DNA from 3 places in the Allorhizobium sp. DMC15 genome. Region 1 is predicted to be linked to each of the others. Evidence: predicted binding sites of a transcription regulator. Region 1 holds the regulator's gene; each other region holds the start of a gene.
The links. The regulator LexA, encoded in region 1, represses DNA repair genes until DNA is damaged. The targets are predictions, from matches to a motif close to TGTTCNNNNTGTGTTCNG.
Positions count from the first base shown of each region.

Region 2: ACT53S_RS04255 (PA0069 family radical SAM protein) is a predicted target of LexA. The motif match lies at 3,684-3,701, and genes of this name have one in related genera.
Region 3: ACT53S_RS18050 (metallopeptidase family protein) is a predicted target of LexA. The motif match lies at 1,875-1,892, and genes of this name have one in related genera.

Region 1 is NZ_JBQUZB010000003.1:266,213-274,165, forward strand. It holds gene ACT53S_RS15585 (peptidylprolyl isomerase) at 1-1,551, opposite strand, end outside; gene gltA (citrate synthase) at 1,844-3,133, opposite strand; gene ACT53S_RS15595 (ComEC/Rec2 family competence protein) at 3,385-5,889, shown strand; gene lexA (transcriptional repressor LexA) at 5,883-6,596, opposite strand; gene ACT53S_RS15605 (DUF1003 domain-containing protein) at 6,810-7,352, shown strand; gene ACT53S_RS15610 (VOC family protein) at 7,376-7,953, shown strand, end outside.
Region 2 is NZ_JBQUZB010000001.1:883,488-891,440, reverse strand. It holds gene ACT53S_RS04275 (tetratricopeptide repeat protein) at 1-1,633, shown strand, start outside; gene ACT53S_RS04270 (4-(cytidine 5'-diphospho)-2-C-methyl-D-erythritol kinase) at 1,639-2,553, shown strand; gene moaB (molybdenum cofactor biosynthesis protein B) at 2,550-3,095, shown strand; gene ACT53S_RS04260 (glycosyltransferase family protein) at 3,108-3,629, opposite strand; gene ACT53S_RS04255 (PA0069 family radical SAM protein) at 3,760-4,917, shown strand; gene ACT53S_RS04250 (ribonuclease HII) at 5,061-5,747, shown strand; gene ACT53S_RS04245 (hypothetical protein) at 5,758-6,240, opposite strand; gene ACT53S_RS04240 (F0F1 ATP synthase subunit B) at 6,325-6,810, opposite strand; gene ACT53S_RS04235 (F0F1 ATP synthase subunit B) at 6,816-7,406, opposite strand; gene ACT53S_RS04230 (F0F1 ATP synthase subunit C) at 7,488-7,715, opposite strand; gene ACT53S_RS04225 (F0F1 ATP synthase subunit A) at 7,785-7,953, opposite strand, start outside.
Region 3 is NZ_JBQUZB010000004.1:80,164-88,116, reverse strand. It holds gene ftrA (transcriptional regulator FtrA) at 1-404, shown strand, start outside; gene ACT53S_RS18055 (SDR family oxidoreductase) at 437-1,186, opposite strand; gene ACT53S_RS18050 (metallopeptidase family protein) at 1,310-1,753, opposite strand; gene ACT53S_RS18045 (hypothetical protein) at 1,914-2,855, shown strand; gene ACT53S_RS18040 (Y-family DNA polymerase) at 2,896-4,326, shown strand; gene ACT53S_RS18035 (error-prone DNA polymerase) at 4,323-7,700, shown strand; gene ACT53S_RS18030 ((2Fe-2S)-binding protein) at 7,800-7,953, shown strand, end outside.

The sequences.
Region 1 (7,953 bases):
CACTTCTTCCAGTTTGCCGCCATCGGCAATGCGCTTGCGCAGGCTCTCTGCCTTTGCGCCGAGCGCAATGCGCTGCTGCTCCGCAGTCCAATCCGCCACGGCCTTTTCCCGGACCTCGGCAAGCTCCCGGTCGCGTTCGGCCTTGATGTCGGTGACATCAAACCAGATGTAGCCATTGTTGCCGAGATTGACCGGAAGAGCCTCGACGCCAATGTCGGTGCGGAAGACTTCCGCCAGGAGCGCGTCGCGCTCGGGGATGCCGGCCACTTCGGTTTCCCGGGCGTCAAAACCGCGCCGGTCGATGTCGGTAACGGTTGCGGTCTTCAGCTTGAGCTGGTCCGCCGCTTCCTTCAGTGTGGACCCGCCAGCGCGCAGATCTTCGAACTGGTCGTGCACGGCGGTGATGTCGGCGACAGCCGCTGATTCTGCCAGCGCCTCGCGGATTTCTTCCTTGACCTCGTCGAGGCTGCGCACGCGGCCTTCCTTTATGTTGGTCACGCGCAGGATGACTGGGCCAAGTGCACCTTCGACGACGGGCGTGGTGCCGCCTTCGGTCGTCACCGCAAAGGCGGCGTCCGCAAGCGTGGCGTCCGGAAGGCGGTCCTTTGAAAAGTCGCCGAGCAGCACATCGCTCGCCGTCTTGCCCTGGTCCGTTACAAGTTGATCGAAGCTCGTGCCCTTGGCGAGTTCGGCGGCTGCCGCATCGGCCAGTTCACGCGTTTCGAAGGACAGTTGCTCGATCGTCCGAGTGCCCGCGATTTCGTAGCTGGCCTTGCGGCGCTCGTAATCGGCCTTGATGTCATCGTCGCTGACGGCCGACTTGTCGGCAATGTCTGCGGGCTCGAGCTTGACATAGGTAAAGCTGCGGAATTCGGGCGCGCGATAGCGCGACTTGGTCGTGTCGAACCAGGTCTTCAGCGTGGCATCGTCAGGCGCCTTGATCGGATCGATATTGGCATTGGTCAGCAGCAGGTAGTTGATGTCCCGGTTTTCGTATCGATAGCTCTTGATTGCATCGACCAGAACCTTCGGCGCGACGAAACCATCGGCAGTGGCATCGACGATCTGGCTGCGGATTGCGACCTTCGACCGCTCCTCAATGTAATCGTCTTCGCGCAGGCCGGAATTGCGCAGTCTCGATGTGAACAGGGCGCGATCGAAATTGCCGGCCGAATTTTTGAAGGCCGGGTCATCCGCGATCAACTGCGCCAGCCGATCCTGGGACAGACCCAGATTCATGTCTGCCGCAAGCTGGTCGAGTGCTGCACCGGCAGCGAGCTGCGAGAAGACCATGGATTCGACACCAAAAGCCTTGGCTTGTTCGGTGGTCAGCTGAGTGCCGAACCGGTTGCTGAGATCGGCGACCTGGCGCTGATAGGCAAAGGCGAAGTCCCGCGTCGAAACCGTCTGATCGCCCACGGCGACCACCGTATCGGAATTGCTGGTGAACAGCGAAGCCGAAACGCCCCAGACGCCGAAGGAAACCACCAGCAGCAGCAGCAGGATCTTGGCGAAAAGGGTCTGGGAAACTTTTCTCAATATGACGAGCATCGGGACGCATGAACCTCTTGACTGATCTTCGCATCAAGCGAAGCGGGTGGACTTCCTTAGAACAAAGATCAACGGAATTGAAGGCATATCGGGCCGAAAAGCGGCAGGATCCGGTCGGCGGCGCAGAACCACCGAAATGTGATGAACTCGCTCCGGTCTTGGACCGCATCAATCGATGCCCGAAAGGCCATGGCAACCGTCTTTGCACGGCATCCGGAAGACGAAAGCTGATGGCGGGAATAAAAAAAAGGCCGGCAACGCGCCGGCCTTTCGAAAGAAACGTGATGGGCGATCAGCGTTCGGTGATCGGCTTGTAGTCGCGCTTCGGTGCGCCGGTATAAAGCTGGCGCGGGCGACCGATGCGCTGCTGCGGATCCTCGATCATCTCGTTCCACTGCGCGATCCAGCCAACGGTACGGGCCAGCGCGAAGAGAACGGTGAACATGGTCGTCGGGAAGCCGAGTGCGCGCAGCGTGATGCCGGAGTAGAAGTCGACGTTCGGGTAGAGCTTCTTCTCGATGAAATAAGGGTCGTTGAGCGCGATCTTCTCGAGCTCGAGCGCCACCTTCATCAACGGGTCGTCGCCATGGCCGGTCGCTTCCAGCACCTCGTACATGGTCTTCTGCATGATCTTGGCGCGCGGATCGTAGTTCTTGTAGACGCGGTGACCGAAGCCCATCAGGCGGAACGGATCGTTCTTGTCCTTGGCCTTGGCGATGTATTCCGGAATGCGGTCGACCGAGCCGATTTCCATCAGCATGTTGAGCGCCGCTTCGTTGGCGCCACCATGGGCCGGACCCCAGAGGCAGGCGATGCCGGCTGCGATGCAGGCAAACGGGTTGGCGCCCGACGAACCGGCAAGACGTACGGTCGAGGTCGACGCGTTCTGCTCATGATCGGCATGCAGGATGAAGATACGGTCCATGGCGCGCGCCAGAACCGGGTTCACCTTGTACTCTTCGCACGGCACGGCAAAGCACATGCGCAGGAAGTTGGACGCATAGTCGAGATCGTTCTTCGGGTAAACGAACGGCTGGCCGATATGGTACTTGTAGGCCATGGCGGCGATCGTCGGCATCTTCGCGATCATCCGCAGCGAGGCGACCATGCGCTGATGCGGATCCGTGATGTCGGTCGAGTCGTGATAGAAGGCCGAGAGCGCACCGACAGTGCCGACCATGACAGCCATCGGATGGGCGTCGCGGCGATAGCCGGAGAAGAACTTGCTCATCTGCTCATGCACCATGGTGTGGTGCGTGACGCGGTAGTCGAAGTCTTTCTTCTGCGCCGGCGTCGGCAGTTCGCCGTAGAGCAGCAGATAGCAGACTTCCAGGAAGTCGCCCTTGTCGGCGAGCTGTTCGATCGGATAGCCGCGATGCAGCAGCGTGCCTTCGTCGCCATCGATATAGGTGATCTTGGATTCGCAGGATGCCGTGGACGTGAAGCCCGGGTCGTAGGTGAAGGTGCCCGTGTGCTTGTACAGGGCGCCGATGTCGATGACATCAGGGCCGATCGTGCCGGCCTTGACGCTCAGGTCGACCGTCTTGTCACCGAGTTTCAAAGTAGCGCTTTTGTCCGTCATGCTGATCCTCCGGAAGTGGCGGGAAGGCGTCTCCGAAAAGCCGCCATCGGTTAAGCGTGTGATGTAGCTATATGATACGGAAGTTAATGCCAAGCTATCCAAAGGGCAAATTGTGCGTTGCGAAATCGGCACCAATCGAACCGGACGGTTCTAATCGATTTGCACGTTAGATTGCGCTTGCAGCAAAGCTTCATGCACGCTTTGATTGTTGTTGGGCGTGGTGTTTTTCCCCATCAGCAGGGTTGCTTCAAGTGTTGTATCGACCGGAGGAGAAGCTGGACATCGAAGGGGAGGGCGCGCTCGCGCCACCCAGGGATCCAACGCCTGCTTTACCCAGCCATTCTGCGATAGCTCGGCCGACAACAGACAGGATAGACCGACTGGTCGAACAGTCCCGGCGACGAGCTCACGGTGTCCGCCAGGCGATCGAATGGGAGGGCCGGCAGGGGCACTTCTTTCATTTCGTACCCGTATGCATCGGGCTTGGCGCTCTGTGCTGGTTCAATCTCCCTGCGCCGCCCGCCGCGGAGATCCTGCTTTTCCTTGCCGCTTTGGCCGCAAGCGCTCTCTTCATGACCCTTGCCGGCACGATGAGCCGCGCCCTGTCGCTCTCCGCCCTTCTTGCCATCGCCGGCATGGTGTTGGCCGAGGCTGAAAACTGGAGAGCCGCGACGATCCTTCTCGATTCTCCCGTGGTGACCACGGTCACCGGCCAGGTGGAGCGGCGGGAGGCGGGGTCGGCCGGCGAATGGCGCTATGTCATCCGCGTGGCGGCGACCGCCGAGCCGGCTCTGCGCCGCGCGCCGCAGCGCATTTCGGTCTTGGCCCGAAGCCAACATGAGGGGTTCAGGATCGGCGAGGGCATCACCGGCCGTCTGCGGTTGTCGCCGCCGTCGGGCCCGGCGCTGCCCGGTCTCAACGATTTTGCCTTTCAGAGCTATTATGCCGGGATTGGCGCGGTGGGGTTCTTTCTTGGCGCTCCGGAACGGCCGGCGACGGCTGCCTCGCCGGTCGTGGACCCGTGGACCCGGCTGGATCGATGGCTGTTTTCCCTGCGCGACCGGATCTCCGATCGTATCCATGCCGTACTGCCCGGCGATACCGGCGCATTCGCCGCATCCATCATCACCGGTGAACGGCGCTCGATGTCGCAGGAGGCGACGGATGCGTTACGGCTTTCGGGGCTTGCCCATATCACCGCGATCTCCGGTCTCAACATGGCGCTTGCCGCCGGTATCTTCTTTGTCGGCCTGCGGGCACTGTTGAGCCTCCTTCCGGGTTTAGCGCAGCACTATTCCATAAAGAAAATCGCAGCCGCCGGCGCACTTCTGGCGGCGACCGCCTATGTCCTCATATCCGGTTACCAGGTTTCGGCATTGCGCGCCTATCTGATGACCGCGATCTTGCTGGTTGCCGTGCTGATCGACCGGCCCGCGATCAGTCTGCGCAACCTGTCTGTCGCGGCGATCCTGATCCTGGTCGTGCAGCCTTCCGCCGTCATGGGGCCGAGTTTTCAGATGTCTTTTGCCGCGACGGCAGCCCTGATCGCTGGCTATGCAGCCTGGCGCACGAGGCCGCGCACCCTCTGGCCGGCTCCCCAATCGGTCCCGGGCAAACTGGCAAGCTTTGTGCTGAAATTCGTCGGTGGGACGCTCGCCACATCCCTGATTGGCGGTTTGTCGACGGCCATTTTTGCGGTCACGCATTTCCATCGCCTGTCCATGCACGGGCTTGAGGCCAATCTGGCGGCCATGCCGCTGATCTCGATCGTGGTCATGCCGGCCGGCTTCATCGCCATGCTGATGATGCCGCTCGGCCTTGATGCCCCATTCTTTTGGATCATGGGTCTCGGACTTGATCTCGTCCTGCAGGTTGCGCACACCGTCGCCGGCTGGGATGAGGCGGCGCTCATCCCGCGTCAGCCGGGCTGGTTTCCAGCACTCACCGTGACCGCGCTCCTGCTGATCACGTTACTGCATACGCGGCTACGGCACGCCGGGAGCGTTCTCTTGATCGTCACGCTGGCTGCGTCCTGGCTGCGTCCAGCAGATAGGCCGGCCGATCTGCTGGTCAGCGAGGATGGCCGCCTCGTCGCGTTTTGGCCGAGGCCGCGAAGCGATGCTGAGGCGAAGACCCTCGCTACCAACCGCGTGCGTCCATCGACCTTCCTTTTTGACCAGTGGAAGCCTGCGCTCGGTGTCGAAAATCATCGGCCACCGGACCAAACAGACGCACTCGTCCTCCCGCCACCGGCCGATTGGAAAAAGGAGGAGACATGGGATGCGGTGACAAAACAACAGGCAGGCAAGGTATTGGACCAACTGGCAGGATCCGCCGCGGGCGACCGCTTCACCTGCGCTCGCGGTGCCTGTGCGGCAAAGATTGCCGGCCTCTGGACCGTGCTCGTCATCGACCGCGCCGATATTGCCGGCCTCGCCTGTGACGTCGCCGACATCGTTGTGCTCGGCGTCCGCAGCCGCCTGACCCGCTGCAATTCAGGCGCGATCTTGATCAGCGAAACGACATTGCGCGCAAGCGGCGCTCTCGAGTTGCGGCTTGGTGATCGCCACGAAAGAAAAATCGAAGTCACGTCAGCGCTGGCAGGCCCGCCACGCCCATGGACGGTGCATCGCCTCTACGACTGGCGAACCGGGGGGACTGCCTCCCAACACGGTTTCAAGGCCGCCCTTTTGGCAACCAGACCCCAGCCTCTGGCCGCCACGACATCAGATGACGGCGCGGCGACGGATCAGTGATAGCGCCGGATCAGGCCGACAAGCTTCCCTTGGATCTTGACCCGGTCCGGCGGGAAAATGCGTGTCTCGTAGGCCGGGTTGGCAGCCTCCAGCGCGATCGAGGCACCACGGCGGCGAAACCGCTTCAGTGTTGCTTCCTCGTCATCGACCAATGCCACGATGATGTCGCCGGGATTGGCGTTCGAGGCGTTGCGGATGATCACGGTATCGCCGTCGAGAATACCGGCATCAATCATCGAATCGCCCTTGACCTCCAGGGCATAGTGTTCGCCAGAACCGATCATCTCAGCCGGAACGGTAATGTCATGCGTGTTGTTCTGGATAGCCGAGATCGGCACGCCGGCGGCGATGCGCCCCATGACAGGCACGCTGACCGACGCATTCTGATCGTCGTTGCTGGGACGCGCCGGGGCAGGCGGCGGCGTCTTTCCCAGGCTGCCTTCGATGACGCTTGGCGCAAACCCACGCCGCGGTTGCAGGCTGGGCGTATAGGCCTCCGGTAGCTTGATCACTTCAAGAGCACGCGCGCGGTTGGGAAGCCGCCGGATGAAGCCCCGTTCTTCAAGCGCCGTGATGAGCCTGTGAATGCCGGACTTCGATGCCAGGTCGAGGGCGTCCTTCATCTCGTCGAAGGACGGAGGCACACCCGATTCTTTCATCCGCTCGTGAATGAAGAGAAGCAGTTCCTGTTGCTTGCGCGTCAGCATATGCGGGGCCCCGTTTGTGAAACAAATCCAGAACAGACACTATATGTTCCATATGTGTTCCGCAAGTAGATAAATTTCCGTGAACAACCCGTATGAAAATGCGATAGGCGTCTTCGGCCGGGTGCTGGCAACCTTGCATGTCCGATCGATGCTGGCAGCCAGACAGCCGGGAGCAAGTCCGAGCAACGAATTGAAATCTCTGTGAGTTACACCATGCTGAAAGACTTGGAGAACACTCTGCTCGGGAAGCAGGCCGACCAACTGACATCGGCAGAGAAGAAGGTTCTGGTCAAGGCTCGCCAGCGCCGAACGGTGTCGACCAATGCCGGCGAGGACTTTCTCGCCGGGGCAAGTTTCGGTCAGCGTCTGGCCGATTCGATTGCCCGGATCGGCGGCTCCTGGAGCTTCATCATTGGCTTCGTTGTCTTCCTCCTCGCCTGGGTTGTTCTCAACACGGTGATCCTGGTAGCCCGTCCGTTTGACGCCTACCCCTTCATCTTTTTGAACCTGATCCTCTCGATGGTGGCCGCCATTCAGGCGCCGATCATCATGATGAGCCAGAACCGCCAGGCCGAGCGTGACCGCTTCATGGCCGCGAAGGACTATGAGATCAATCTGAAGGCCGAGATCGAGGTTCTCGCGCTCCACCACAAGATCGATGAGCAGGTGTTGAAGGAATTGCGCGACACCCGGGCCGAGATCGATGCGCTCCGTGAGGCGATCGAGGCCCTTACAAAGCGCTCGGGTAATTCCTAGTTTGGTCGTAACGGAGTATCTTCATGTCGCCTGTTCCCGCTTTGCCGCGCGCTTTGGACCACCTTGTGCTGCCGGTGATCGATCTCGTTACTGCCAGACAGCGGCTAAGCCGCCTTGGGTTCACCGTGGCAGCCGATGCTCGTCACCCTTTCGGCACTGAAAACGCCTGTGTTTTCTTCCGCGACGACACCTATCTCGAACCGCTTGCCGTCGGCAGCCGGGAAGACTGTCTGTCGGCGGTGCGGGCCGGGAATGTTTTTGTCGCGCGTGACCAGGCTTTTCGGTTCCGAAGGGGCGAGGGTCTCTCGGCAATCGTCGTCAAGACCGATGACGCCGGAGCAGATCATGCGAGCTTTGTCGCCGAAGGTTTGAGCGGTGGTGAACTGCTGGGCTTTTCGCGCGAGTTTCGCTTTCCCAATGGCCGCAAAGTAGAGGGATCTTTTCGGCTGGCCTTCGCCGCCGATCTGCGCTCGCCCGACTTTTTTGCTTTCGCCTGTGAGCGCGTGAACCCCTTGCCCGCCGATCGCGGTGCTTTGCTGGACCACGCCAACGCGGCAGCAGGCCTGAGAGGCGTGGTGCTGTGCGAGAATAATCCGAGCGA
Region 2 (7,953 bases), on a different contig from region 1:
GGCCGATCGCGATTACCCGAATGCCATCCAGTTCTACAAGAAGGCCCTGGACTTCTCTCCGAACGAGCTGGAACTGCAGCAGCGTCTGATGATCGCCCTGTTCATGAACGGCGATTTCGACGAGGGCGCAAAGCTCGCCAAGTTGCTCGAAAAGGATCCGGCCGTTGAACGGGTGACCTCGGTCGCCTTGAGCTTCCAGGCGATCCGCGACGGCCATTACGAAAAGGCGATGAAATCGCTGAAATACGAAGGTCCTAACGATCTCGATCGACTGATGAACGAGTTGCTGATCGCCTGGACGAAGGTCGGCGAAGACAAGGGCAAGGACGCCCTGAAACAGCTGCAGGATCTCAAAGGACCGAGCTGGTACGGCATTTTCAAGAGTTACAATATCGGCGCCATCGCGAGCGTCATCGGCGACGAGGACACCGCCCGCAAGGCCTTCACCGAAACCGTGACCGACAAGAATGGCGGTGCGACGGCACCCGACACCTATGCCCGTGCCGTCATGGCGCTTGCCACGCTCGAAGCCAATGCCGGCAACAAGCAGAAGGCGCTCGATGCGCTTTCGGCCGGCGACGAACTGATCACCAATTTTGCGCCCTTCAAAGCGCTACGTGACGAGATCGAGGCCGGGCGAAAGCCGAAGCCGGTCGTCGAGACGGCTGCTCAGGGGGCTGCCGGCATCCTGTTTTCCATCGGCGGCGCGCTGAACCGCGATGGCGCGGAAGACACTGTCATGCTTTACCTGCAGTTTGCGCGGGCGCTGGACAAGGACGCGGCAGACACGCTGATCCTGCTCGGCGGCATCGCGGAAAAGGCTGGTCAGCCGGACAAGGCGATCGAATTCTACCGCCAGGTGCCCGAGACCTCGCCGATGCGCCGGATCTCCGAATTGCAGCTTGGCCTGACACTGGCTGAAACCGGGAAAGTGGAAGAGGCCCGCACCCATCTTCAGAAGCTGATCGCTTCCGATCCGAAGGATGTGCGCAGTTATCTCGCCTATGGCAGCGTCTTGTCCGATGCCAAGGATTACGCGGCCATGGCTGCGAATTACGACAAGGCGGTGGAGGTCATCGGCCCCGCACCGACACGCAACCACTGGTCGGTCTTCTTCCAGCGCGGGATTGCCTATGAGCGCCTGAAGAAGTGGGACAAGGCGGAGCCGGATTTCCACAAGGCGCTGGAGCTCAACCCCGATCAGCCGCAGGTGCTGAACTATCTCGGCTATTCCTGGGTCGACATGAACCGCAATCTCCAGGAAGGCCTGGAGATGATCAAGAAGGCCGTGGAGCTTCGCCCGGATGACGGTTACATCGTCGATTCGCTCGGCTGGGCCTATTACCGGATGGGCCGTTTCGACGAAGCGGTGACCGAGCTGGAGCGCGCCATCGAGCTGAAAGCGGGCGACGCCACGATCAATGATCATCTGGGTGACGCCTATTGGCGCGTCGGCCGCAAACTCGAGGCCACATTCCAGTGGAAGCGGGCGCTGGCGTCCGAACCTGAAGAGTCCCAGGTTCCGGCGATCCAGGCGAAGATCGAAAAGGGGCTGCCCCCGATCGAGGCCGATGCCGCCAAGGTCAATGCCGAGCCGGCGACCGAGCCCAAGAAAGACGACAAGAAGACCTGATGCCGATGACGGCTGTTAAGGCGACATTGCCGGAGAAGGTCGAAGAGACCGCTCCGGCCAAGATCAATCTTGCCCTGCATGTCACCGGCCAGCGCGCGGACGGTTATCATCTGATCGATAGCCTCGTGACCTTCGCCGAGGATGGTGACGAGCTGCGCTTCGTTTCCTCTGACAAGGACAGCTTCTCTCTTGCCGGGCGGTTCGGCCCGGTGCTTGCGCTCGATCCTGCCGGCCAAGAGGGAAATCTTGTGCTGCGGGCTCGCGACCTCTTGCGGGCGGCACTCGATGAGAGCGGTCAAAGCCATGGACCCGTCGCGATCACGCTTGAGAAGAACCTTCCGGTTGCTTCCGGGATTGGCGGCGGCTCAGCCGACGCAGCCGCCACTCTGCGCGGGCTGATGCGGCTGTGGCAGGCCAAGCTTCCCGATGAACGGCTGAAAGCGATTGCCCTGAGACTTGGCGCGGATGTGCCGATGTGCCTGACGTCGCGACCGCTTCGCGCGAAGGGGATCGGCGAGGCCCTGGAACCTGTCGCACTGCCTTCCTTCCCGATCGTGCTCGTCAACCCGATGCTGCCTGTCTCAACGCCGGAGATCTTTCGACGGCTTTCGCGGCGGGACAATCCGGCAATCGGCATCCTTCCTTCGGGAGAAAGCAGCAATGGTTGGCTGGCCGGACTGAGCGAACTTCGCAACGACCTGCAGCCGCCGGCGGAACTGCTGGTACCCGAGATTGCCGAGGCCTGCGATTATCTCAGTCAGAGCCTGGCCGGCTTCGTGCGCATGTCGGGCTCCGGCGCCACCTGCTTCGGCCTTTACGACAGCGAGCCTGCGGCACTTCGCGCGGCGCTCGCCCTGTCCAGCTTCCGTCCCGACTGGTATGTCTTGCTCAGCCATACGATCGCTGGAGAGCTTTCATGAGCCGGATTGACGAAAGCCGCCCCTTCATTCCCGTCGGCATCGCCGTCTTGACCGTTTCCGACACACGAACGGCCGCCGACGATCGATCCGGCGATACGCTGGCGGCTCGAATTGCCGAGGCCGGACACCGCCTGGTGGCGCGGGCGATCGTCAAGGACGACAAGGCGGCGATTTTCGAGCAGGTGCAGGGTTGGACGACAGACCCCGAGATCGACGTGGTTATCACCACCGGTGGCACGGGCTTTACTGGAAGGGACGTCACACCGGAAGCACTGGAGCCGCTCTTCGAAAAGAAGATGGACGGGTTCTCCGAGGTTTTTCATCGCATTTCCTACGACAAGATCGGAACGTCGACCATTCAGTCGCGAGCAACGGGTGGCGTTGCGAACGCCACCTTCATCTTCGTGCTCCCCGGCTCGCCCGGTGCCTGCAAGGATGCCTGGGACGGGATCATCAGGCTGCAGCTCGATTACCGCCACATGCCCTGCAATTTCGTGGAAATCATGCCGCGACTGGACGAACACCTGAAGCGGGGAAGCTGAGGCTGCTGCCGATCAACGGCGGGCCTCCCGCGCGACCCAGGAGGGGATGATCTCGCTCGCCAGCCGCCGGGCTTTGTGGCCCCTCGCGAGTTGCAGCAGATCCGTCTGCGAATCGACGACGGCCAATGCCTGGCGCTTGGGGATCAGCAAACCGGTTTCCAGCGGCGGGCGGCTGCGCGTGATCCGGCGGTAGAACGGCAGCCTGTAGGTTCTCGACTCGGAAAAACGCGCCGGCACGCCGTTCAGAGCCACATATTCCGCCACCTCATCGACCCAGCCCGGACCGAGGCGCGCACCTGGTTCGACCAGAAGCAACCATTCGCCACGCGCCTTGGCAAGCACGTCCTTCATGTCCCATTGCTGATAAAAGCGGCAGCCTGCGGCATCCGCAACCGTGGAAGAACCGTCCTGCGAACCGTGATCCAGCACCACCACATCGCTGACCAACCCCTCGACAGCACCAGCCACCAGCACCGACAGCGTCTGTGCAAGTTCCGGTTCCTGATCGCGGCATTCCATGATGACTGTCAGCATTGCCTACATCTATCGCATTGCACAAAGTTTTGCCACTGACAGATTTATGAAGTTTGTTCTTGCATTGTTCTCTTTTGTGGCTTAGGAATAAAGTCATTGAACGGGCCGGCGAAGCCCGTGAGGAGCAAACATGAACGAGCTGTCTCTTGTGAGCCAGGCTGCCTTTCAGCCCGGCAATACGGCAGATATTGCCGATGCAGTCATGGGCGCATCCGGCCTGCGGATCGACATCGATCGCCGGCGTGGACGAGCAGCCGGCATCAATCCGTCCGGGCGGTTCGAAAAGCTCGAGCGCGTGGCCTTCGACGACGGCTGGCAGATGCTGGAGGAGATGCCTCCGTTCAAGACCGAGGTGCAGGTTGAAAAGCCGCGCACTGTCATCACCCGCAACGACTCCCCAGACATTCCCTTCGACCGTTCGATCAATCCCTATCGCGGCTGCGAGCACGGCTGCATCTATTGCTTTGCCCGGCCGACGCACAGCTACATGGGCCTGTCGGCCGGCCTCGACTTTGAGGCGAAGCTCTTTGCCAAGCCGGATGCACCGCGGCTTCTGGAACGGGAACTGTCGAAGCCCGGCTACAAGGTGAAGCCGATCGCCATCGGCACGAATACGGATCCCTATCAGCCGATCGAGCGGGAATGGCGGATCATGCGCCAGATCCTGGAGGTCCTCGACAAGGCCAATCATCCGGTGGTGATCGTGACGAAGTCGGCGCTGATCCTGCGTGATATCGACATCTTGAAGTCGATGGCGGAGCGGGGTCTGGTGAAGGTCGGCATTTCCGTGACCACGCTCGATCGCAAGCTCGCCCGGACCATGGAGCCGCGCGCCTCGACGCCTGCAAAGCGCCTGGAGGCGATCAAGACACTTTCGGAAGTCGGCATTCCCGTGGCCATCATGATGGCGCCCGTCATTCCAGCGCTGAACGACCACGAGATCGAACGGATCCTCGACAGCGGCAAGGCTGCTGGTGCGTCCGAGGCGAGTTACGTGCTGTTGCGCCTGCCGCTCGAAGTGAGCCCGCTGTTTCGCGACTGGCTGCTGCAGCACTATCCGGACCGCTATCGCCACGTGATGTCGCTGGTGCGCTCCATGCGGGATGGCAAGGATTACGATGCCGAATTCGGCAAGCGGATGAAGGGTGCCGGTCCCTATGCCTGGCAGATCAGCCGCCGCTTCGAGATGGCAACAAAGCGGCTCGGACTTCTTCGCCGCAGCCTGCATCTGCGCGAGGATCTTTTTCTGTCGCCGAACAGCGACGGGGTTCAGCTTTCCCTGCTCTGATAGGGCGTATCGTTTGAGATTCCGGTGCGGTTGTCCGCCGCCTCGCACCGGATGTGGTCCCTGGTAAGCCGCCCCTGAGGTCGTCAATGGCCGAAGGGACCGGGGACTTGCAGGAGGTCGGGTGCGCGTGCGATTTCTGCCGCATGAAAACGCGCACGCCACCCGATTCTCCTGGCCTTTTTCCAGACCTGCCGCTGGTCCCGGATTTTTCCCTGGAGAGCCGGGCCAAGCGGCGAGGCTCCTGGCCTGTCGCCGGCACGGACGAGGCGGGACGCGGGCCTCTGGCAGGACCCGTCGTGGCGGCGGCGGTCATTCTCGACCCCAAGCACATTCCGGCGGGACTGAACGACTCCAAGAAGCTCTCCGCCCGCCAGCGCGAGGCCCTCTATGAGGAGATCATCGCCACGGCGACCGTATCCATCGCGTCATCCTCGCCCCGTCGGATCGACCTGATCGACATTCGCAAGGCGAGCCTTGATGCCATGCGCCGTGCCGTGGCCGGCCTTTGCCTCGAGGCACGGCATGTGCTGACCGACGGTCGCGACGTGCCACCCGGCCTCGGCTGTTCCGGCGAGGCGGTGGTGAAGGGAGATGCGCGTTCGGTGTCGATTGCCGCCGCTTCGATCGTTGCCAAGGTGATGCGCGACCGGATGATGGTTCGGGCGGGGCTGGTCTATCCCGATTACGGCTTCGATCTGCATGCCGGCTACGGGACAGACCGCCATCGCAGCGCAATCGTCGCGCACGGCCCCTGCCCTTTGCATCGGATGAGTTTCCGGCCGCTGAAACCTGGTCCAGATACCGAACTTGCCCCGGCAACCGCGCTCTAGACCGATGGAGTCAGCGACCGCAGATTTCGAACAAGGCGGAACCGGCCGAGGCCGCGCCATCGAGGGGAAGTTCCGTCACGTCCTGGTCCACGGCGACTGTCAACGTCTTTCCGGCGGTGAGAAGCGCAACGAGATCAGTGCCCTTCGGCAACTCGCCTTCGAGGATGAAGAGATCGTCCATTTCCAGCCGGGTGCCTGTCATCGTGAGCGACAGCGCCTGCTTCTCCGTCTTCAGCGTCAACTGGTAGGTGCCGCCTTCCACCGGCTGTTCGGGTTCATGGGGATAGACGAGGCGGATGGGGCTTCCGGCCTTCTCACAGGCCAGTGAGAGCAGGACGTGATCGCTTTCTGCCAGGCCATAAGCAAGCGACGCCGCCCCCTCGCCGCTCCAACCAAGCCATGAGAGCTTCTCATCAGCCCATACCGCCTTGAGCGATGTCAGGCCGACAAGCGCGGCCACGGCCGCAAACGTACCGAGAGAACGCAATGCCATGCCGGTGCCTCCAAACGAAAAGCGCCCCGATCGGTGACCGATCGGGGCGTTTAAAATCTTCGGCGCTCGTGACGCCGCCCGAACTCAGTTCAGGCGCGACTTTACCTCACCGAGCGAGGCCTTGAACAGCGCCTGCTGCACGCTTTCGTCGGCCTTCTTCGCCAGGACCTTCTCGGCCGCAGCGACTGCGAGATCCACGGCCGCCGACCGTACGGCGTTGACGGCCTCGGTTTCGGCCTGCTTGATCTTCTGCTCAGAGAGCGCATTGCGACGGGCGATGAACTCTTCCGTCTTCTGTTTGGCTTCGGCAGCGAGCGCTGTTGCTTCGCGTTCTGCAGCGGCGACGATGCTTGCTGCTTCCGCTTCGGCTTCCTTGCGCTTGCGCTGGTATTCGGCCAGCAGATGCTGGGCCTCTTCGCGCAGGCGCTTGGCTTCCGCCAGTTCGGCGGAGATCTTGTCAGCGCGCTCGTCGAGTGCCTTCGCCATCATGCCCGGCACCTTGAGATAGGCGAGCAGGGCGAGGAAGATGATCAGGCCGACGAGGGCGTAGAAAGTTGCGTCGAGATGCATGCTCGTCACGCTCCCTGCTTGGCGACGCCGGAGACGGCGGCCTTGATGTCGGCGGCGGTTGCCTTGGAACCAATCAGTTCTTCGACGATCGACCCGACAGTATCGATGGCAATGGTGTCGACTTCGGCGAATGCCTTGGCCTTGATCTCGGCGATCCGCGTTTCGGCGGCGGCGATCTTGGCGTTCAGGTCGGCTTCGACCTTGGCGCGCTCTGCATCAGCCTTTGCCTTGGCTTCATCGCGGGCGACGGAAGCGATCTGGCCGGCTTTCGCCTTGGCTGCGCTCAGTTCGCGCTCGTATGTTTCAATGGCGGCATCGGCCTCGGACTTGAGCCGGGCGGCCTCGTCGAGATCCTGCGCAATGCGGTCGTGGCGCGTCTCAAGGATGCTGCCGACGCGCGGGACGATGACCTTCTGCATGAGCATGTAGAAGAGGCCGAACGTGATGACCAACCACAGAAGCTGCGATGCAAAGGTGCTGGTATCGAACGGTCCGAATACTGCCTTGCCGTGACCTTCGTCATGGGCAACGCCGGTTTCCGTGTGAAGCTGGCCTTCTGCCGGGACTTCCTCAGCAAAGGCGGGGGTCACAAACATGCTCACCTCCAGGTGTAGGCTCAAATGCGCGAGATCACGGCTGCCGGTTTGGCGCGCCGTGATCCCAGACTGTAGTCGCTATTAGACGACGAACAGGAGAAGGAGAGCTACGAGCAGCGAGAAGATGCCCAGAGCTTCCGTAACGGCGAAGCCGAATACCAGACGGCCGAACTGGCTGTCAGCGGCAGACGGGTTGCGCAGGGCGCCCGACAGGTAGCTGCCGAAGATGTTGCCGAGGCCGAGAGCCGTGCCGGCCATGCCAAAGCAAGCCAGACCTGCGCCGATGAACTTTGCTGCTTCCGCTTCCATGAATGAACTCCTTCGAGATGGTTGTTTGCGGCTATTGACTGGCGCGAGAGGCGCCGATGTCGGTGATCCTTAGTGCCCGCCGGGGTGTATTGCGTCATTGAGGTACATGCAAGTCAGCACCGCAAAAACATAGGCCTGGAGGAAGGCGACGAGGAACTCGAGACCCGTCAGGGCGACGGTCATGAGGAGGGGCAGGATAGCGCCACCAACGCCGAGCGCACCGAGCGCGCTGAGCGAG
Region 3 (7,953 bases), on a different contig from region 1:
GTCTTGTCGTGCCACCCCATCGCGAGGGTGGCCAGGCACAGTTCATCGTGGCTCCGGTCCCCAAAGAGCGCGAGGGTCAGCGGCTCGGTCCTCTGATCGACTGGATCGACGCGAACCTGCAGCACGAATTGACCCTTGCGGACATGGCCGCACGCGCAGGCATGAGCACGAGGACATTCCAGCGCCGTTTCCGCGACCTCACAGGCAGCAGCCCCGGCGAATTTCTTCTCGCCCGTCGGCTGCGCCGCGCCTGTGATCTTTTGGAACGACAGGCAGCGATATCGGTGGATGATGTAGCACTCGCCGCAGGTTTCGGTACACCGGCGACATTGCGCCACCATTTCCGCAGCCGCCTGTCGACCAGTCCGGCGGCTTATCGATCCCGTTTTCGACATGTCGACTGAGACAGACCGAGGCGAGGGGAGAGAGGGCCTTGCTACTTCACGGCAGCATTGCCACCATCCGCATAGAGCGCCGAGCCGGCGACGAAACTTCCCATGGGTCCAGCGAGAAAAAGCGCGGCGGCAGCGATTTCCTCCGGTTGCGCGATCCGTTTGAGGGCGTGCAGCGAGGCCGCCCAGTCCTTCTGCGCCTGGTTTCCCGCCATGGAAGTGTCGGTTCCGCCGGGAAGCAGCGCATTGGCGCGGATGCCCTTGGCCCCATAATCTGCGGTGATCCCTTTCACCAGCCCCATCAATCCGGCTTTGGCCGCACCATAGGCCGCCATACCCGGCAGACCGACGCTCGTGCCAACGAAGCTGGAGACGAAGACAAGAGCGCCACCACCGGTCTTTAACATTGCCGGGATCTGTTCCCGCGATGCCAGAAAGGCGGAGGTGAGATTGACACTCATTACGTCGCTCCATGTTTGCGTATCGAGCTCGGCGAGTGGAGCAATCTGTCCGACCATACCGGCATTGTTGATCGCCATGTCGAGACGACCAAAATGGTCAAGCGCAGCCTGCACCATTTTGGCCTGTGTCTCGGTTTGAGCCACGTCTCCCGGAACGACTGCGGCGCGACCGCCGGACTGTCGGATTTCCGAAGCCACCTTGTCGAGGGCCTCAGAACCACGAGCGTTCAGGATGACGGCAGCGCCATGTTGGGCGAAGAGATGCGCAGTTGCACGCCCGATGCCTGAGGACGCGCCGGTAATGATGGCCACTTTGCCGTGAAGACTGTTCATGATGATGATCTCCTGGGTTGGGAGATCGGTGATAGGGGTCGACTGCTGGCCTAGCCCACCCGTTTCTTGCGCAACCACATCCGTCGTTGCAGATGCGGCTTACAAGGGATGTGAGAGAGAGGACTAACGATCCGTCGCTGCGGCCTCTTCCGCGCTTTCCTCGATCCGTTCCATGTCGTCATCGGAGAGACCGAAGTGATGACCGATCTCGTGGATCAGCACATGGGTTATGATATCCCCCAGCGCCTCCTCGTTTTCGGCCCAATAATCCAGGATAGGACGACGATAAAGCGTGATGCGGTTGGGCATCATGCCCGTTTCCATCGTGAAACGTTCGGAAATGCCACGCCCTTCGAAGAGGCCGAGCAGATCAAAGGGCGTTTCCAGCGCCATATCCTCGAACACTTCATCCGTTGGAAAATCAGTGATCTCGATGATGAGATCCTTGGTCAGGTCGCGGAATTCCTGCGGCAAGTGGCCATAGGCCTCGATCGCCAGCGACTCGAACGTGCTGATCGTCGGGGCATGGCGTTCGCGCCAATCCTCGCTCTGGTCAATGCGGGCCATGATTACTCCTTACTGGTTGAAGATATAGGCGTTTTGCCCGCCCATTTCGAGAGCAAATCCCGAAGAGGAATAAATTCTTATTGGAATCCAGTTGACTCTTTTGTTCGGCTCTGGAATCTCTAAGAACATATAGAGAACAAATGATCTGGGAGAGACCGTCATGGGCGTGAGCCCTCTGGCGCATGAAGAGCTTTTTTCCCTTCGGCAGGCCATCGCCCGCATCGAAGGAAAGCCGGATCATGCCGCCCGTCTGGCAGCAGGACTTGACGAGAAGAGCCACGCCGAAATGCAGGACAAGGAGAGCTCTGCCTCCAGCATGTCGGCCTTCCGGTTCGAAAGCCTCATGGCAGAACTGGTTATGCCAGGTCTGATGGTGGAACTGCGTGGGGAGCGGTTGCAGCAAGCCGGTGCCACCACCGGTTTTGCGCTGGCCCTGGCAATCATCGGCGCAGACCAGGCAACAACCGGAAGACCCAAGCGCATGCTTTTCATCGCGGATCCTGATGTCGTGCGGGATTCGGGCCTGATCTACGCGCCGGGCCTCGTGGATTTCGGACTGCATCCAGCCGAACTGGTACACGCACTACCGCGCAGGATCGAAGATGCCCTTTGGCTGGCGGAAGCAGCATTGGCATCACGAGCCTTCTCTAGCGTCGTGCTCGAAATACGTGGCAATCCCAAAAAATTCGGTCTGACCGAGAGCCGACGCCTGAGCCTCAGGGTCCGCGGCTGCGGGGGCAGACTGTATGTACTGCGACAGGCAGGAGAGGAAGAGGCATCAAGCGCCTCGCTTCGTCTGTCCGTCAAGACCGCGCCGGCGGCGGCGCGCATTCTCGCCGATGGAACCCTGCTGGGCGGCAGCATCGGGCTTCCTGCTTTTTCTATCCTTGCCGAGAAGTCCCGCTTTCCGGGACTGACGGAGTTTATCCTGGAGTGGAACCCCTATGACCGCCGCCTTTGCCCCCTTGCTCACGCAGGATCAACCAGCGCCGAATCGCCGGATTCTCTGCCTCTACTTTCCACGGCTCGCGACCGATCGCATCGCCCGCCGGCGCTGGGGTCTGTCGTGGCGTTCGGCCCCATCCTCGAGCGGGCATCCTGAACGGGCACCTCTCGTCTGTGCCGCCCGTGCCGCCAATGCCATGCGATTGACGGCGCTTGATGAAGCCGCCGAAAGCTTAGGTCTGCGCATCGGCCAAGGTCTGGCAGAGGCCCGCGCCATCTGTGCTGCCTTGGATGTGGTCGAAGCCGATCCGGCAGCGGATCGGGCCTTTCTCGAGGCCATCGCCGATTGGTGTGACCGCTACACACCGCTGGTGGCACTGGATGGAGAAGACGGTCTTGCCCTCGACATCACCGGTTGCGCCCACCTGTTCGGGGGTGAGGCCTCCCTCGTAGAGGATCTTGCCGGACGGCTGGCGGGCTTCGGCCTTGCCGTAGAGGTTTCGGTCGCCCCGACACCGGGCCTCGCCCGCGCCATCAGTCGGTTTGGAGGGCCACGAGTAATTGCCGGTCCCGAGGCTCAGGATGTTCTCGCCCCGCTGCCGGTCTCGGCCCTTCGACTTGAACCGCAGACCATCATGGATCTGGCCCGGGTCGGCCTGAAAACCGTCGGCGATCTCCTCGCTGCCGCCCGCGCACCGATTACCCGCCGTTTTGGACGCGCCCCTCTGCTGAGGCTCGATCAGGCGCTGGGTCGAGAAGGGGAGGCCATCTCCCCGCGCCGCATGCCGGCACTGCTTTCGGCCGAACGACGGCTAGCCGAACCGATTGTCGTTGAAGACCATATCCTAGACCTCGCGGGGCGTCTGGCCACAGGCCTGAAAACGGCTCTCGAAGCCAGAAATGAAGGCGGGCGCCTGTTTGAACTGTTGATCTTTCGCGTCGACGGCCGCGTCTTTCGGATCGAAGTCGGCGCCTCGGCTCCTTTGCGCGATCCTCTTCGTATCAAGGCCCTGTTCAAGGAACGGCTTTCTGTTCTCAGGGACGAGCTGGAAGCTGGTTTCGGCTTCGAACTGCTGCGTCTCAACGTGCTCTGGAGCGAATCCTTTGAAAACCGCCAGTCAGGCCTCGTTGAAGAAGAGGATGAGAGCGAACATCTGACCAGGTTCCTTGACCAGGTATTTGCACGCCTTGGAGAGAGGGCGCTCCGACTGCCGGTGTCTCTTGCCAGTCATTGGCCGGATCGCGCGTCAAATCATGCGCCCATCGCCGACGGATTGAAGACACTGGGAAGTCGGCAGGCGACCGAGCAGTCCGTGAAGCCACCTATGCGTGGCGAGCGCCCCTTGCGTCTGCTCAGTCAGCCCGAAGAGGTGGAGGTCATGTCCGCCGTACCCGATGGACCGCCTGCAAGCTTTCGCTGGCGACGGGTTCAACGCCGCATCACCCGCGCAGAAGGGCCCGAACGTCTTGCCCCTGAATGGTGGATCGATGGCGAGAATGAGGAACCCCGTGACTATTTTCGCATCGAAGACACGATGGGACAGCGGTACTGGCTATACCGCAAGGGACTTTACGAGCGGGAGACGGCGAACCGTCCGACCTGGTTTCTGCAGGGGATGTTTTCGTGACATCCGCCGCTTCCAACAATGGCCCCCCATTTTACGAGATAGGACTGAAGAGTAATTTTTCCTTTCTCGACGGGGCCTCGCATGCCGAGGAATTGGTCGAGCAGGCGCTCGCCCTGGGCCTGGACGGCATCGGCCTTGCCGACGTGAATACGGTATCGGGCGTTGTTCGCCTGCACGCCTCGGCAAAGCAGAAAGGTCTTGCGTTTCGACCTGGAGCGCGTCTTGTCTTTGCCGACGACACACCCGAACTGCTCGCCTACCCCATCGATCGCAAAGGCTGGGGCAATCTCTGTCGTCTTTTGAGTGCCGGAAACCTGCGTTCGCAAAAAGGCGTCTGCACGCTTTACGAGACTGACCTCTTGGACTGGTCCGGCAATCTCCTTTTTATCGCGATTCCACCATGTTTACCGGAGGTCGCTGACAGCAAAGCCTTTGCACTACGTCTGCAATGCCTTCTGCCGGCTTTGAAGGATAAGCTCTATTTGGCACTTACCCCGCGTCATGACGGCCTGGACCGCAAGACCTTTGCCGAACTGGAATTGATAGGGCGAAGCCTCCGCCTGCCATTGGTCGCCACCAATGACGCCATCTATCATGCACCGGAGCGGAAGCCTCTCGCAGATGTGGTTGTCGCCATCCGTGAGCATGTCGGTATCGCGGAAGCCGGGTTCAGGCTTCATGCCCATGCCGAACGTCACCTGAAGAGCGGTCGGGAAATGGCCCGTCTCCTTCGAGGATATCCTGAATCCATCGCCAATAACGTTAAATTCTTTAGTCGGCTCAATTTTTCGCTCGATGAACTGGCACATCAATATCCTGACGAAAGCTTCGAAGGAGAATCGCCGGCACTGGCCCTGCGTCGACTGACCTATGAGGGAGCCAGGAAACGTTATCCCGAAAAAATTCCTGAAAAGGTTCTGGGTCTGCTCGATTACGAACTGAAGCTCATCGCCGAGAAACGCTACGAGCCCTATTTTCTCACCGTCTACCGCATCGTCTGCCACGCCCGCGAGAGCAACATCCTCTGCCAGGGGCGCGGGTCGGCAGCCAACTCCGCCGTTTGTTTCTGCCTCGGCATCACCGAGGTGGATCCGCAGAAGACGACGCTTCTGTTCGACCGCTTCATTTCCACCGAGCGTGACGAACCGCCCGATATCGACGTGGATTTCGAGCATGAAAAACGCGAGGACGTAATCAGGTTCATCTATCAGACCTATGGCCGGGAACATGCGGCACTGACCGCCGCCGTCATCAGCTACCGCGCCCGTTCGGCCGGCCGCGAAGTGGCAAAGGCCTTTGGCCTATCGGAGGATGTACAATCGGCACTGGCCGGCTCGATCTGGGGCTGGTGGACGAGCGACTTCACCGAAGAACAAGCCAATGCGGCCGGACTGAACCTCAAGGACCCGACAACGCGCCGCGTCCTTTCCTACGCCCAGGCTCTCCAGGGTTTTCCGCGCCACCTTTCCCAGCATGTCGGTGGCTTCGTCATCACCCGCGACCGGCTGGACGAGGTCGTACCGATTATGAACACGGCCGATGGTCGCTACATGGTGGAGTGGGACAAGGATGATCTGGACACGTTGAAGATCCTCAAGATCGACGTCTTGGCGCTTGGCATGCTGACCTGTCTCGCCAAAGCCTTTGCTCTGCTATCGCAGCATTATGAGCGCCATGAGAGCCTTGCTTCGATCAACGCGGACCAGCGGCCTGAGGTCTACGACATGATCTGCCGGGCCGATACACTCGGTGTCTTCCAGATCGAAAGCCGTGCCCAGATGAGCATGCTGCCGCGGCTCAAGCCGCGAAAATTCTACGATCTCGTTATCGAAGTCGCCATTGTCCGCCCCGGCCCAATCCAGGGCAACATGGTGCACCCCTATCTCAAGCGTCGGGAGGATAAACTGGCAGGCCGGCCGATCGAGTATCCGAGTCCCGAATTGAAAACCGTCCTGGAACGCACATTGGGCGTTCCCCTCTTCCAGGAACAGGCGATGCAGATCGCCATCACCGCCGCCGGCTTCACGCCGGCCGAGGCCGATAAGCTTCGACGGGCCATGGCCACGTTTCGCCGCACCGGCCAGGTCTCGAGTTTCCAGAAACGCATGATCGAAGGCATGGTTGCCCGCGATTACGATCCTGAATTTGCCGCCCGCTGCTTCAGCCAGATCGAAGGTTTCGGCGAATACGGATTTCCCGAAAGTCATGCGGCCTCTTTTGCCCTGCTGGTTTACGTGTCCTGCTGGTTCAAGGCCTATTATCCCGACGTTTTCTGCGCCGCGATCCTGAACTCCCAGCCCATGGGCTTTTATGCGCCGGCCCAATTGGTGCGGGACGCCCGCGAACATGGCGTCGACATGCGACCGGTCGATGTCAATTATTCCACCTGGGACTGCGGACTGGAATCCGATCCCGACGGGATATCCGCTTTTGATCCGAACCGGCTTGCAGCGCGCCATCGCTCCATGGCTTCGGTGATCAAGACCAGAAAGGCTGTACGCCTCGGCTTTCGCCAGATCAAAGGCCTGTCCCAACCGGATCTGGACCGTCTCGTGTCATGCAGGGCCGGGGGCTACGATTCCGTGCGGGATCTTTGGCTGCGCACCCGACTTCCCCGCAGCGTCATCGAAAAGCTCGCTGATGCCGATGCCTTTTCCTCTCTCGGCCTGTCGCGCCGCGATGCGCTCTGGGCGGCCCAGGCGCTCGATGCGGAAGCGGCGGTCGAGGTGCTCCCTCTTTTCGAGACGGCTCCCTTGGAAAACCTGCAACAAGAGGCCGAGGTCGCGCTGCCCCGCATGCTGCCGGGGGAAGAGGTTCTCAGCGACTATCGAACGCTGACTTTCTCTCTGAAGGCTCACCCCATTTCCTTCCTGCGTCCCGATATGCGCAAAGCGGGACTGAAATCGGCATCGGAGTTGGAAATCCTTGCCCATGGGGCCCAGGTCACCGTGGCCGGCCTTGTCCTGGTGCGTCAGCGACCGGGCTCGGCCAAGGGTGTGATTTTCATGACACTGGAGGATGAGACCGGAACAACCAATGTCATTGTCTGGCCGAAGATCTTCGAACGCTACAGGCCTGTCGTCATGGGCGCTCGGCTCGTTTGCCTTCGCGGCCGTTTACAGAAGGCCCACGGCGTGATCCATGTGGTTGCCGACCATCTGGTCGATGCGACACAACGCCTCGGCCTGCTGCAGAAGGATTTGGCGAGCTTCAATACGCTGGCTCATGCCGACGAAGTTCGAAGACCAGGTGTCGATCACCGCCAGGTCCTTCAGGAAAAACAGCCCCCTAGGGTTGGCGCAGCCCCGCCACCGGGCCACCCTCGGCGAAGTGCAATGGCCGATCTCCTGCCCAAGGGACGCAATTTTCACTAAGTTGGCGGAGAAAGACGCGTCCGCAAATTTTCTTGACAAAGAGCATAAGGTTTACCAGAAAGGAGAGAGTAAGTGTCATGTTTGACGGTCTCCGATCCCATGCTGGTCTGCAGCTGCAATTACATCACCGACAAGGACATCCAGGCTGTTATCAATGAGCTGCTGGATGAAGACTGTTGGCAGCTGATCGTTCCCGGCAAGGTTTATCATGCCATGGGCAAGCGCGGTCGCTGCTGCGGTTGTTTTCCGAACG